Variovorax paradoxus: one gene and its partners. The protein of the gene in region 2 interacts with the protein of the main gene of each other region in a pairwise test. Links are inferred from orthologs where the notes say so. Each region holds a gene or a part of one and is shown on either strand. Other genes may lie near its edges.

Region 1 (3,981 bases), 630 kb from region 2 along the record:
CGGAGGACGCGGAGGCTCCTTGTAGTCGGCGTCCTCGTTGTTGCCCGTCCCGTCGAAGAACATGCCCACGAAGATGACGCCAGTGCAGCTTGGCTTCGAACTCACGGGGTTGGCGGCGCACACTGCCTTGTCGCGCTGCATCAGTTCGCGCGGCGTCAACGGACGCTCGCGACTTCGGGTCAAGCCAAGTGCGGGGTTCAATGCCGCATCGATGCTGTCCGTCATTCAGGCAGTCTCCCTTCCTTCTCATATTCCAGCAGCTGCTTGCTGGTTTCCCAGGGAAGTTTGTCTTCCTCGCTCATGGGGTAGCGGGGATGCTCGATGCCATAGTTGGAGACCACGACCTTGACCTTGTGGTTCGGATAGAAATGCGCCTGGATATCTCCAGTGCGCTTGGAGTACTCAGGGATTTCAACCACGGCTTCTTGAGGAGGCGGCGGCCTGGGACCACCTTGCGTGGTGTCGTAGCTCCATCGCACTTTGACTTTCATGCCTGCGTGCCAACGCACCGGAATTCTTGCGCAGCATGAAGATTTCCCTCCTCCTGCCTCGGGCGTTATGTTCGGCCCCCCTGCACCATCGACCGTAAAGCTCTCGATGCCCCAATCGCTCATGTGGTTGTAGCCCATGACCGACGCCGGGACCATCTCATCGCTGCAACCGACCAGCAGCGCGCATGCGCCTGCGGCCAGCCAACCCAGCTTCTGCCTCCTGGCAAGGCAGACGGTCGATTTACCGACCCCTATGAATTTTCTGAGCAAGGTGTTCCCCATCACGACGGTGGCGGGCTTGCCCAGCAGGGCCTTCGCGTCGATGGCGTTGCTGCCCAGCACGTCTAGGTCGAAAGCGTAGGCCTGGCTGAGCGCCTCGCGCCCGACCAGCCGATGGAATTGCAGTGCCTCACCCAGCGGCCTCTGGATGGTGACGCGGCGCTTCATGGCTGCCGCAAGCGTGCAGGCACGCCGAGTAGATCGAACATGGGACTCCCTGAATGTGTCTGCCGCTCCGGGTACGGGCTGGCTTTTGTGCAGGGATTATGTAAGTCGATGTTCCTGCGGCGGAAGCACCCGAAAGTAGCAATTGCGAGCCGGACCCCCTCCATTCAAGTGAACAAATGCACGTCCAGCGGTGGCGCCCGACGCCCGCTTCTTCCGCATCCACCCCACCCCTGGCCTTGAAACTCCGCCGATTGCCCTTATGATTAGCACTCGCTGCTGACGAGTGCTAACAAGCCTCGCTTCCAGTCGATGGGCCGCCGGTTTTTCCCGCCGGCGCCCGACCACAACCCCGTTTCTTATCCAGGAGATGCAATGAAACTTCGTCCTTTGGCCGATCGCGTGATCGTCAAGCGTATCGACAGCGAAACCAAGACCGCCTCCGGCATCGTCATCCCCGACGCAGCCGCCGAAAAGCCCGATCAGGGTGAAGTCCTGGCCGTGGGCCCGGGCAAGCGCACCGACAAGGGCGAACTGACCGCACTGACCGTCCGGGTCGGCGACCGCGTCCTGTTCGGCAAGTACAGCGGCCAGACCGTCAAGGTCGATGGCGACGAACTGCTCGTGATGAAGGAAGACGACCTGTTCGCAGTCGTCGAGAAGTAAGTCTTCTCTCCCTTCCATCCCATCCAAATTCAATCCATTCGGAGTTAATTCATCATGGCAGCAAAAGACGTAGTCTTCGGCGGAGAAGCCCGCGCACGCATGGTCGAGGGTGTCAACATCCTGGCCAACGCAGTCAAAGTGACCCTGGGCCCCAAGGGCCGCAACGTGGTGCTCGAACGCTCGTTCGGCGCCCCCACCGTCACCAAGGACGGTGTGTCGGTCGCCAAGGAAATCGAACTCAAGGACAAGCTTCAGAACATGGGCGCCCAGCTCGTGAAGGAAGTGGCCTCCAAGACTTCGGACAACGCCGGTGACGGCACCACCACCGCGACCGTGCTGGCCCAGGCCATCGTTCGCGAAGGTTTCAAGCTGGTGGCTGCCGGCATGAACCCGATGGACCTGAAGCGCGGCATCGACAAGGCTGTCACGGCCCTGGTCGCCGAGCTGAAGAAGGCTTCCAAGCCCACCACCACGTCTAAGGAAATCGCTCAAGTCGGCTCGATCTCGGCCAACAGCGACGAAACCATCGGCAAGCTCATCGCTGACGCGATGGACAAGGTCGGCAAGGAAGGCGTGATCACCGTGGAAGACGGCAAGTCGCTGGACAGCGAACTCGACGTCGTCGAAGGCATGCAGTTCGACCGCGGCTACCTGTCGCCCTACTTCATCAACAACCCCGAGAAGCAATCGGCGCTGTTGGACAACCCCTTCGTGCTGCTGTTCGACAAGAAGATCAGCAACATCCGTGATCTGCTGCCGGTGCTGGAGCAAGTCGCCAAGGCAGGCCGTCCTCTCTTGATCATTGCCGAAGAAGTCGAAGGCGAAGCCCTGGCTACCTTGGTCGTGAACACGATTCGCGGCATTCTGAAGGTCGTGGCCGTCAAGGCTCCTGGCTTCGGCGACCGCCGCAAGGCCATGCTGGAAGACATCGCCATCCTGACGGGCGGCAAGGTCATCGCTGAAGAAGTGGGCCTGACGCTCGAAAAGGTGACGCTGGCCGACCTGGGCCAAGCCAAGCGCATCGAAGTGGGCAAGGAAAACACCATCATCATCGACGGTGCTGGTGCTGCCGGCGACATCGAAGCCCGCGTGAAGCAAGTGCGCGTGCAGATCGAAGAAGCCACGAGCGACTACGACCGTGAAAAGCTGCAAGAGCGCGTGGCCAAGCTGGCCGGCGGCGTGGCAGTGATCAAGGTTGGCGCCGCCACCGAAGTCGAGATGAAGGAAAAGAAGGCACGCGTCGAAGACGCCCTGCACGCCACCCGCGCTGCAGTGGAAGAAGGCGTTGTGGCTGGCGGCGGCGTGGCTCTGCTGCGTGCCAAGCAAGCCGTGGGCGAGTCGGTCAAGGGCGACAACGCCGACCAGGACGCCGGCATCAAGCTGGTGCTCAAGGCTGTCGAAGCGCCCCTGCGCGAAATCGTCAACAACGCGGGCGGCGAAGCCTCGGTGGTGGTGAACGCTGTGTTGGCCGGCAAGGGCAACTACGGCTTCAATGCCCAGAACGACACGTACGGCGACATGCTCGAACTGGGCATTTTGGACCCGACGAAGGTCACCCGCACCGCGCTGCAGAACGCAGCATCGGTGTCCTCGCTGCTGCTGACGACCGAAGCCATGGTCGCCGATGCACCGAAGGACGAAGCCGGTGCCGGCGGCGGCATGCCTGACATGGGCGGCATGGGCGGCATGGGCGGCATGGGCATGTAATGCCCGGCTGAGCACTGCTCACCAAAGTAAAAAGGGCCGCGCAAGCGGCCCTTTTTCATTGCGCGCCACCTTTATCGAAACTGGTCGCGCAGTGCCATGTACAGCACCTGGAACCGCGCATGGCGCGTCTTGTGCCCATCGGCACCTTCGAGCGAAGGCACCAACTGCTGCTTGACCGGCGGCAGCGTGCACACCTCGGCCACAGTGCCGCCGTCCGCCAGCCACGCGAGGCGCGCCGCACCCAGCGCGCCGCCGGTCTCGCTGCCCGCATAGAGCGTGAGCGGCACCTGGAAGATATCGGCCAGCAACTGGCCCCACCAGACACTGCGCGCGCCGCCCCCCACCAGTGCCACTTCGCGCAGCGGCATGCCGGCGGGCAGGCGCAGGGTGTCGAAGCCGTCGCGCAGACCAAAGCTCACGCCCTCGACCACGGCATAGGCAATCTCCGCCGGGCCGTGCGCATGCGTCAGCCCGAACAGCACGCCCTGCGCGTTCGGGTTGTTGTGCGGCGAGCGCTCGCCCGAGAGATACGGCAGGAACAGCGGGCAGCGTGCCCGCTGTTCAGGCGCGACCGACGCCGCGGCTTCGAGCAACGCGGCCTCGTCGGCAAACCTGAAGGTCTTGGCGGCCCAGCTCACGGCGCTCGCGGCCGAGAGCATCACCGACATCTGGT
Region 2 (4,967 bases):
CTTGCCGCAGGCCTGCCCGCATTCGCGCAGGGCCCGGGCAACTGGCCCACGGGCAAGGCCATCACCTACCTCGTGCCCTTTCCCGCGGGCGGCACGACCGACGTGCTGGCGCGCCTGATCGGCCAGAAGCTCGGCACGGTGCTGGGCACGAGCGTGATCATCGACAACAAGGGCGGCGCCGGCGGCAGCGTGGGCTCGGAAATCGGCGCACGCGCGGCGCCCGACGGCTTCACGATGGTGGGCGGCACGATCAGCTCGCACGCCATCAACATCAGCCTGTACCCGAAACTCGGCTACGACCCGCAGAAGTCGTTTGCCCCGGTGACGCTGATCGGCACCAATCCGCTGGTGCTGGTGGTGAACCAGGCCAGCCCCTACAAGACACTGAAGGACGTGCTGGAAGCCAGCAAGACCAAGTCGGGCGGCCTCTCGTCGGCCTCCGCCGGCACGGGCACCTCGCAGCATCTGTCGCTCGAGTTGCTGGCGTTCAAGTCGGGCGTGAAGTTCACGCACATTCCGTACAAGGGCAGCGGCCCGGCCATCCAGGACGTGATCGGCGGCCAGGTCGACATGATGTTCGACACCACCGTGGTGGCGGGCCCGCACGTGCAGAGCGGCAAGCTGCGCGCGATCGCCGTGACCTCGGCCAAGCGCCTGGCGTCGATGCCCGACGTGCCGACCGTCGCGGAATCGGGCATCGCGGGCCTGCAGGACTTCGAGGTGCTGTCGTGGCAGGCGATCTTCGTGCCCGCGGGCACGCCGGCGCCCATCGTCGAGCGGCTGCACACCGAGATCCGCAAGATCCTTTCAACGCCCGAGATGCAGGAAAAACTCAAGGGCTTCGGCATGGAGCCCGCCGACCTGACAACTGCGAAGATCGCGGCCTTCCAGAAGGCCGAGGTCGAAAAGTGGGCGCAGGTGATCAAGGCCGCGGGCATCAAGGCGGATTGACGCCGGCTTGGGGCGTGCCAGAGGCGCGTCCCGGCTACGAGAAACGGCGCGCCGGATACAAGGGAAGCCTCCTACGTTCGGGCCGCCGGGCGCTTTATAGAATGCCCCTCCGATTCGCACTCCAGGCATTCCAGGCCTCCCACACGTGTCCGACCGCTCTGCCGTACTGCCCCAATACCTGTTTCCCAAGCAGGCCCTGACGAACTTCGCCGGCTGGGTCGCGGGCAAGGAACGCGGCGCCGTCACCACGTGGATCATCCGGCGCTTCGTTGCCAAGTACGGCGTCGACATGGGCGAGGCGCTCGAATCCGACATCAACCACTACAAGAGCTTCAACCAGTTCTTCACGCGCGCGCTCAAGCCCGGCGTGCGGCCGCTCGCGCAGGCCGACCTCCTGTGCCCGGTGGACGGCGCGATCAGCCAGTTCGGCGCCATCGAGGGCGACCAGATCTTCCAGGCCAAGGGCCACAACTACACCACCACCGCGCTGGTCGGCGGCGACGCGGTGCTGGCGGCGCGCTTCGCGCACGGCAGCTTCGCAACGCTGTACCTGAGTCCGAAGGACTACCACCGCATCCACATGCCGTGCGAGGGGCGCCTGGTGCGCATGATCCACGTGCCCGGCGACCTGTTCTCGGTCAACCCCGTCACGGCGCGCGGCGTGCCCGGCCTGTTCGCGCGCAACGAGCGCGTGGTGTGCGTCTTTGAATCGGCGCACGGGCCTTTCGTGCTGGTGCTGGTGGGAGCCACCATCGTCGGCAGCATGGCCACCGTGTGGCACGGCGTGGTCAATCCGCCGCGCGGCGGCGAGCTGCGCGAATGGCACTACGCCGATCAGCAGATCGTGCTCGGGCAGGGCGAGGAGATGGGCCGCTTCTTGCTCGGCTCCACCGTCGTCATGCTGTTCCCGGCGCCCCCGCTGGCCTTCAATCCCGACTGGTCGCCCACCCGCGCGGTCCGGTTGGGCGAAGCCATGGCCAATTTCGCCAATTTGTGAAGCTTTGTCTCACGGCCCGCATGCAGCATGCACCCGTAGCTATAAAACTAGTAGCATCGTGATCCTTGCGCTATAGTCGCCGGCCAACGCGCGGTCATGTAGCGAGCCAACAAGAACGCGAGGCACCGGCCCTTCCCAGGATCGATGGCCCGCCCAGCCCCGAGGAGATGATGTCGATGAGTACCAAGGAAAACGCAGCCGTCAGCCAGCTGCTCGCGCTGCTCGAGGCCCGCTACGCACTTCGCGTGCTCTGGGCGCTGCGCGATGGGCACGCACAGACCTTCCGGCTGCTGCAGGACAGCGTCGGCAGCATCACCCCCAACACGCTCAACACCCGCATCAAGGAGCTGCGCGAGGCCGGCCTCGTGAGCCATGGCGGCGATGGCTACAGCCTCACGGTGAGCGGACAAGACCTTCTCAAGCGGCTCTCGGATCTGCAGGCCTTCGCGGGCAAATGGCAGCTGGGCCAGGTCAAGAAGGCGGCGGCGCCCGCCCCCCCTGCGCCTTCGTCGAATTCGCCTTCGGCGCCTCCTTCTTCCTCTTCCCCTGGCGCAGCGCCCTCTCCCGCGCCTGCTGCGTCGTCTCCGTCTTCCTCCGTCCCGCCTCTTGACACTGGCAATTGAGCAGGCCGGCCGGCCTCTCCCGGGGCGTCGGTAAACTCCGCGCCTTCGGTCCGTTTATCCATCCACCCTCCATTCCATTGACGCAAGGAGCGTTCAACATGCCTACCACTCCCTCCGGCCTGCAATACGAAGACACCACCGTGGGCGACGGCGCAGAAGCCAAGGCCGGCCAGCACGTGCACGTGCACTACACCGGCTGGCTCTACAACGACGGCGTGCAAGGCGCCAAGTTCGATTCGAGCCGCGACCGCAACGACCCGTTCGCGTTCTCGCTGGGCGCAGGCCAGGTCATCAAGGGCTGGGACGAAGGCGTTGCCGGCATGAAGATCGGCGGCAAGCGCACGCTGATCATTCCCGCGTCGCTGGGCTATGGCGCACGCGGCGCGGGCGGCGTGATCCCGCCCAACGCCACGCTCAAGTTCGACGTCGAACTGCTCGACGCGCACTGATCTTTCTCCAAGCCAGGCGCTGGCACGAAGGCCCGATTGCGGGCCTTTTTCATGCCTCCGCGACCCTTTTGGCCGCATTTTTTCGCTTGAAATGCCCCTGACCAGCCCCAAGTGGCTGGCTATCGTTTTGTTTCCCGGCCCCCACCGGTTCTCTGAAAAATGTCCGACCCGCAACAATCCGCACAGAATTCGCAAATGCTGCAAGGCGAGCCAAGCCCCGAAGAACTGGAAGCCGCACAGGCTGCCAACGAAGCCGAGGCGCAGGACGCGCTCGCCGTTGCCCAGGGCGAACTTGCTGCCCTCCAGGCCAAGAATGCCGAGCTGTCCGACCAGTACCTGCGCGCCCAAGCCGACGTCCAGAACGCCCGCCGCCGCGCCGACGACGAAATCACCAAGGCGCGCAAGTTCGCCGTCGAGGCCTTTGCCGAGAGCCTGCTGCCGGTGACCGACAGCCTCGAAGCCGGCCTGGCCATCAAGGACGCCACCCCCGAGCAGATCCGCGAAGGCGCCGAAGCCACGCTGCGCCAGCTCAAAAGCGCGCTCGAACGCAACAAGGTGATCGAGGTGGCTCCAGCCCCCGGCACCAGGTTCGATCCGCACCAGCACCAGGCCATCTCGGTGGTGCCCGCTCCCGAGCAGGAGCCCAACACCGTGGTGAGCGTGCTCCAGAAGGGCTACACCATCAACGACCGCGTGCTGCGCCCGGCGCTGGTCACGGTCAGCGCGCCGAAGTAACCGGCCCCGGCTCGCTGCACACACGATTCCCACAGGAAATCCCCGCTTCATACCTTGAATCGCGCCGGGTTATCCACAAGTTCATAACAACATACTTTTCAGGCTTTCAGGAGTAAGAACATGGCAAAGATCATCGGCATCGACCTCGGCACCACCAACTCGTGCGTGTCGATCATGGAAGGCAACACCACGCGTGTGATCGAGAACTCGGAAGGTGCGCGCACCACGCCGTCGATCGTGGCTTACCAGGAAGACGGCGAAGTGCTGGTCGGTGCCTCGGCCAAGCGCCAGGCCGTGACCAATCCCAAGAACACGCTGTACGCGATCAAGCGCCTGATCGGCCGCAAGTTCGAGGAAAAGGAAGTCCAGAAGGACATCGACCTGATGCCCTACACCATCGCGAAGGCCGACAACGGCGACGCATGGGTGGAAGTGCGCGGCAAGAAGATCGCGCCCCAGCAGGTCAGCGCCGACATCCTGCGCAAGATGAAGAAGACCGCCGAAGACTATCTCGGCGAAACCATCACCGAAGCCGTGATCACGGTGCCGGCCTACTTCAACGACGCCCAGCGCCAGGCCACCAAGGACGCCGGCCGCATTGCGGGCCTGGACGTCAAGCGCATCATCAACGAGCCCACCGCTGCTGCGCTGGCCTTCGGCCTCGACAAGCAGGACAAGGCCGACCGCAAGATCGCCGTGTATGACCTCGGCGGCGGCACCTTCGACGTGTCGATCATCGAAATTGCGGACGTCGACGGCGAGAAGCAGTTCGAAGTGCTGTCGACCAACGGCGACACCTTCCTGGGCGGCGAAGACTTCGACCAGCGCATCATCGACTACATCATTGCCGAGTTCAAGAAAGAGCAAGGCGTGGACCTGGGCAAGGACGTGCTCGCGCTGCAGCGCCTGAAGGAAGCGGCCGAAAAGGCCAAGATCGAACTGTCGAACAGCGCGCAGACCGACATCAACCTGCCCTACATCACGGCCGATGCCTCAGGTCCGAAGCACCTGAACATCAAGCTCACGCGCGCCAAGCTCGAAAGCCTGGTCGACGAGCTGGTCGAACGCACCATCGCGCCCTGCCGCCTGGCCATCAAGGACGCGGGCATCAGCGTGTCGGACATCAACGACGTGATCCTGGTCGGCGGCATGACCCGCATGCCCAAGGTGCAGGAAAAGGTGAAGGCCTTCTTCGGCAAGGAGCCGCGCAAG
Region 3 (3,945 bases), 1.7 Mb from region 2 along the record:
TTTGAAGCCCCAACGAAAGAACGCGCCTCCGGGCGCGTTTTTTTCATGGGCGCGCCGGTTGGGGCACCCGCTTCAGCGCAGCTTCTCGTTCCTGCGGATCTCGCTGCTGAGCTGCGAGGTCAGGCGCGTTGCCGCGCGCCGGGCCGCCAGCCCATAGTCGCCGTTGAACTCCCCGAATTCCGCCGTGCCGTTGCCGACTGCGCGCACGCGCGTGAGCTCGGCGCCCGCGGCATCGCTCACCACGCAGCTCACTTCGGCGGTGAACGATGTGGGCGGCCAGGTGATCCAGGAGGACGAACTCGAATCGGTCTTGACCTGCGGCGTGAACACCAGCGACACGCCCGCCGCCTCGTTGGCCTTTGCATCGCCGGCGGTGCGCAGCACGACCACGTCGCGGTAGACCGCACGCAGCGCGTCGCGGATCGACTTTTCGAGATCGCGGTACGGGTAGTAGCTCACGCGGTCGCCGCTGCCGCCGGCGGTGGTCACCTGCTGGTCGCGCTGGGCGTCGGTCATCACGTAGGCCACCTTCTTCGGGAGGAGGCGGGCCTGCGACCGCGGCGGCGCGGTTTCCGTGATCATCGTGATCGGATGGGCGCAGCCTGCCAGCAAGGCCGCCAGAACGGCGGCGGCAAACAGGCGGGCGGCCGAAGAAAAAGGAAACGGCATGGTGCGGCTTTCTCCGGTGCTAGGGCGCGGGCGAGGGCGCTATGGCCGCGATGAACTGCGGATCGGCATACACCTGCCGCAGCAGCGCGCGCACCAGCCTCGGGTAGGCGGCCTGTCCGGCGGGCACGGCCACGATGTTGGCGTAGCTCGAATCGAAGGCGAGTTCGCCGCGGTAGGTCTTGCGCAGCCGCTGCGCGGAGGCGCGCGTCACGACCACTTCCACCTCCATGCGGCCGCTGCCGTTGATCACGCCAAGGTCGAGTTCGTTGGCCAGGATCCGCGCCGCGATGCGGGTCGGTGCCTTGGGGTCGTAGGCCGATATTTCTCCGAGGTCGCGCATCAGCGCGTCTTCGAGGTATTGCGCGAAGGTGCCGCTGGGCGAAAGCAGTTTCGCGCGGCGCAGGCTCAGCGTGTTGATGCTGTCGTTCGGATCGGTCGGCTGCACCTTCGCCACGGCCACCATGCCGGGGCGCGTGGCTTCGAGCCGGTCGAGCGCCTCGTAGTCGGCCGCGTAGGGCGGTGCGGCGAGCTGCGCGCAGCCGGACGCCAGCACCGCCGCGGCCAGCGCACCGAGCGCTCCAACCAAAGCGCGCAAGCGCCAACCCCGCGGTCTGAAGAAGATCGTCATGCCTTGAGTCCCTCCTCGGGATGCCTGATCCCGGCGCGAGGGTAGCAGGCATTGCGCCGCGCGCGAAGGCCGATTTTCAGACCGGCTCGAGCACGTGGATCAGCTTGCTCTCGACGAACTCCTTGGTCTTCGCCCCGTGGGCCGCCATGTGCGGCGCCACGGCATGCGCCTGCAGGTGCGCCAGCGTTTCCCATTTTTCGATCACCACGAAGGTGTCCGGCCCGAAGCTGGCTTTCGATGTCGGGACGCCTTGCGCGTCGACCGTGGCGCCGTACTCGATGCAGCCTTCCTCGGCCAGCACGGCCGCGCGGTTGGCGGCAAAGGCTTCGAGCAGCTGGGCGCGCAGGCCCGGCTTGGCGGTGATGACGGCGACGACGTGGATCATGGAAAAGGGCTCCATTGCATGTTTGTGGGATGGGACCGTCGAATCTAAAAGACTGGCCGCTCGGCCAGCGGTCCCGCGCGCGACCCTATCATCGCCCGCATGTTCTTTCCCCTGCCCCGCACGGCCACCGCGCCGTTCTGCCCTTCGGAAGTCAAGGGCAGCGTGGCGGTCCCGCAGGACCTGCCCTTCGGCAAGAAGCTGCTGCGCTACGCGGGCCCTGGCCTGCTGGTCTCGGTGGGCTACATGGACCCGGGCAACTGGGCGACCGACATCGAGGCCGGCTCGCGCTTCGGCTATGGCCTGCTCTTCGTGGTGCTGCTCGCGAGCCTGGCGGCGATGCTGCTGCAGACGCTGTGCGTGCGGCTCGGGCTGGTGGCGCAGAAAGACCTCGCGCGCGCCTGCCGCGAGCACTATTCGCCGCGCGCGAGCCGCTTCCTGTGGCTGGGCGCGGAGCTGGCCATCGTGGCCTGCGACCTGGCCGAGGTGCTGGGCAGCGCGCTCGCATTGCACCTGCTGTTCGGCGTCTCGATTCCGGTCGGCATTGCGATCACGGCATTCGACACGCTGCTCGTGCTGGGGCTCCAAGGCGCGGGCTTCCGGCGCGTCGAGGCCATCGTGCTCGGGCTGGTGGGCACCATCGCGGGCTGCTTCGTGGTGGAGCTCGCGATGTCGCAGCCCAACTGGTTCGGCGTGGCGATGGGCTTTGCGCCCAGCTTCGAGCGGCTGCAGCAGCCTGGCGCGCTCTACCTTGCGATCGGCGTGGTCGGCGCCACCGTGATGCCGCACAACCTGTACCTGCATTCGTCCATCGTGCAGACCCGGCTGGTGGCCGACAGCGATGCGGCGCGGCGCGAGGCGGTGCGCTTCTGCACCTTCGACGCGGTGTTCTCGCTGTCGCTCGCGCTCCTGGTCAACGCGGCCATCATGGTGCTGGCGGCCAGCGCCTTCCACAGCACGGGCCATGTGGAAGTGACCGAGATCGACGACGCCTACCGGCTCATCGAGCCTATCGTGGGCAGCGCGTTCGCCGCCACGCTGTTCGGCATTGCGCTCCTGGCCTCGGGCCAGAGTTCGACCTTCACCGGCACCATCGCGGGCCAGATCATCATGGAAGGGTTCCTCGACCTGAAGATCCCGTGCTGGCAGCGCCGCCTGATCACGCGGGGGCTGGCGCTCGGGCCGGCATTCTTCGGTGTCTGGTGGTTCGGCGATGGCGGCGTGGGCAGGATGCTGGTGCTGAGCCAGGTGGTGCTGAGTTTTCAGCTGCCGTTCGCGATGTGGCCGCTGATCCGCTTCACGAGCAGCCGCGCGCTGATGGGCGGCTTTGCCAACGGCACCGTGGTCAAGCTGCTGGCATGGGGGCTGTTCGGCGTGATCAGCTCGGCCAACGTGTGGCTGGTGGCGTCGACGGTTTTCGGCGGCCTTTGATTCGAAGAAGCCGCACCGCGCCTGCCTCAGCGCTCGGCCGCGTCTTTCCAGAGGTGCACCAGCGCCTCGGGCGCCTCGTTCTCGGGCACCTCGAAGCTGACCGAAGAGCCCGAACGGGTGGTGGCACTTTCCACCACCACCTCCACGCGGTAGAAGCGCTGGTCGCCGCCCGGCGAGCCGGGGCCGCTGCGCTGCCCGGCGTGCGGTGCGGCGCTTTGCAATGCCTCGCCGATCCGCTGGCGCAGTTCTTCGCTGCAGTTGCCCAGCTGGTAGCTGCGCGGGCGCGAAAGGCCCGGCACGTAGGCCACGCCGCCCTCGCGCGTCACGCGCACGACGGAAGCCTGGTCCAGGGGCGGAAGCTGAATCATGATGCTGAGACTCCCACGGTGTTCCATGCGGCGCCCACGGCCTTGTGTGCCGCGCTGTCGGCGCCGAAGCGCTTGGCCGCATTCTCCGCGCTCAGCTGGGCGAAGGCCAGGAAGTCGGCATCCTGGCGCAGCCGCCGGTCGCACACCGTGTCGTACCAGACGCGGCCGGCCGTCTCCCATGCCGGGCCGGGGATGGCCGTGGCAGCGAGATGGAAGGCGCGGTTCGGAATGCCGGAATTGATGTGCACGCCGCCATTGTCCTGCCGTGTGACCACAAAGTCTTTCATGTGGGCAGGCTGCGGATCCTTGCCGAGCACCGGGTCGTCGTAGGCCGTGCCGGGCTCGGCCATCGAGCGCAGCGCGCGGGCCTTCACCTTGTCGGTGAAGAGCCCCGCGCCCACCAGCCAGTCGGCCTGCTGCGCCGTCTGCTTGAGCAGGTGCTGCTTGACCAGGGCGCCGAACACGTC

The links. The genes of interacting proteins can lie anywhere in the genome.
Region 1: the proteins of grpE (region 2) and groL interact in binary tests that used the Escherichia coli proteins (3 or more experiments, as listed by UniProt). The link is inferred for Variovorax paradoxus from one-to-one orthologs.
Region 3: the proteins of grpE (region 2) and QFZ47_RS12485 interact in binary tests that used the Escherichia coli proteins (3 or more experiments, as listed by UniProt). The link is inferred for Variovorax paradoxus from one-to-one orthologs.

The regions. Positions count from the first base shown.
Region 1 is NZ_JAUSXL010000002.1:807,353-811,333, forward strand. The notes cover bases 1,072-3,981. They hold groL (chaperonin GroEL), read left to right. Parts: upstream 1,072-1,655; coding sequence 1,656-3,308; downstream 3,309-3,981. Other genes in these bases: QFZ47_RS07605 (co-chaperone GroES), read left to right, coding at 1,311-1,601; xylB (xylulokinase), read right to left, coding at 3,380-3,981. Also shown: QFZ47_RS07595 (T6SS phospholipase effector Tle1-like catalytic domain-containing protein), read right to left, coding at 1-225; QFZ47_RS07600 (DUF3304 domain-containing protein), read right to left, coding at 222-773.
Region 2 is NZ_JAUSXL010000002.1:180,162-185,128, forward strand. The notes cover bases 2,143-4,967. They hold grpE (nucleotide exchange factor GrpE), read left to right. Parts: upstream 2,143-3,179; coding sequence 3,180-3,755; downstream 3,756-4,967. Other genes in these bases: QFZ47_RS04610 (winged helix-turn-helix transcriptional regulator), read left to right, coding at 2,143-2,571; QFZ47_RS04615 (FKBP-type peptidyl-prolyl cis-trans isomerase), read left to right, coding at 2,670-3,020; dnaK (molecular chaperone DnaK), read left to right, coding at 3,876-4,967. In the rest of the region: QFZ47_RS04600 (Bug family tripartite tricarboxylate transporter substrate binding protein), read left to right, coding at 1-951; asd (archaetidylserine decarboxylase), read left to right, coding at 1,097-1,948; more of QFZ47_RS04610, read left to right, coding at 2,125-2,142. UniProt on the Escherichia coli protein: Participates actively in the response to hyperosmotic and heat shock by preventing the aggregation of stress-denatured proteins, in association with DnaK and GrpE. It is the nucleotide exchange factor for DnaK and may function as a thermosensor.
Region 3 is NZ_JAUSXL010000002.1:1,846,354-1,850,298, reverse strand. Bases 1,072-3,945 are described here. They hold QFZ47_RS12485 (Nramp family divalent metal transporter), read left to right. Parts: upstream 1,072-1,781; coding sequence 1,782-3,110; downstream 3,111-3,945. Other genes in these bases: QFZ47_RS12475 (M4 family metallopeptidase), read right to left, coding at 3,475-3,945; QFZ47_RS12480 (protealysin inhibitor emfourin), read right to left, coding at 3,137-3,478; QFZ47_RS12490 (putative quinol monooxygenase), read right to left, coding at 1,374-1,682; QFZ47_RS12495 (hypothetical protein), read right to left, coding at 1,072-1,297. Also shown: QFZ47_RS12500 (hypothetical protein), read right to left, coding at 73-669; more of QFZ47_RS12495, read right to left, coding at 689-1,071. UniProt on the Escherichia coli protein: H(+)-stimulated, divalent metal cation uptake system. Involved in manganese and iron uptake. Can also transport cadmium, cobalt, zinc and to a lesser extent nickel and copper. Involved in response to reactive oxygen.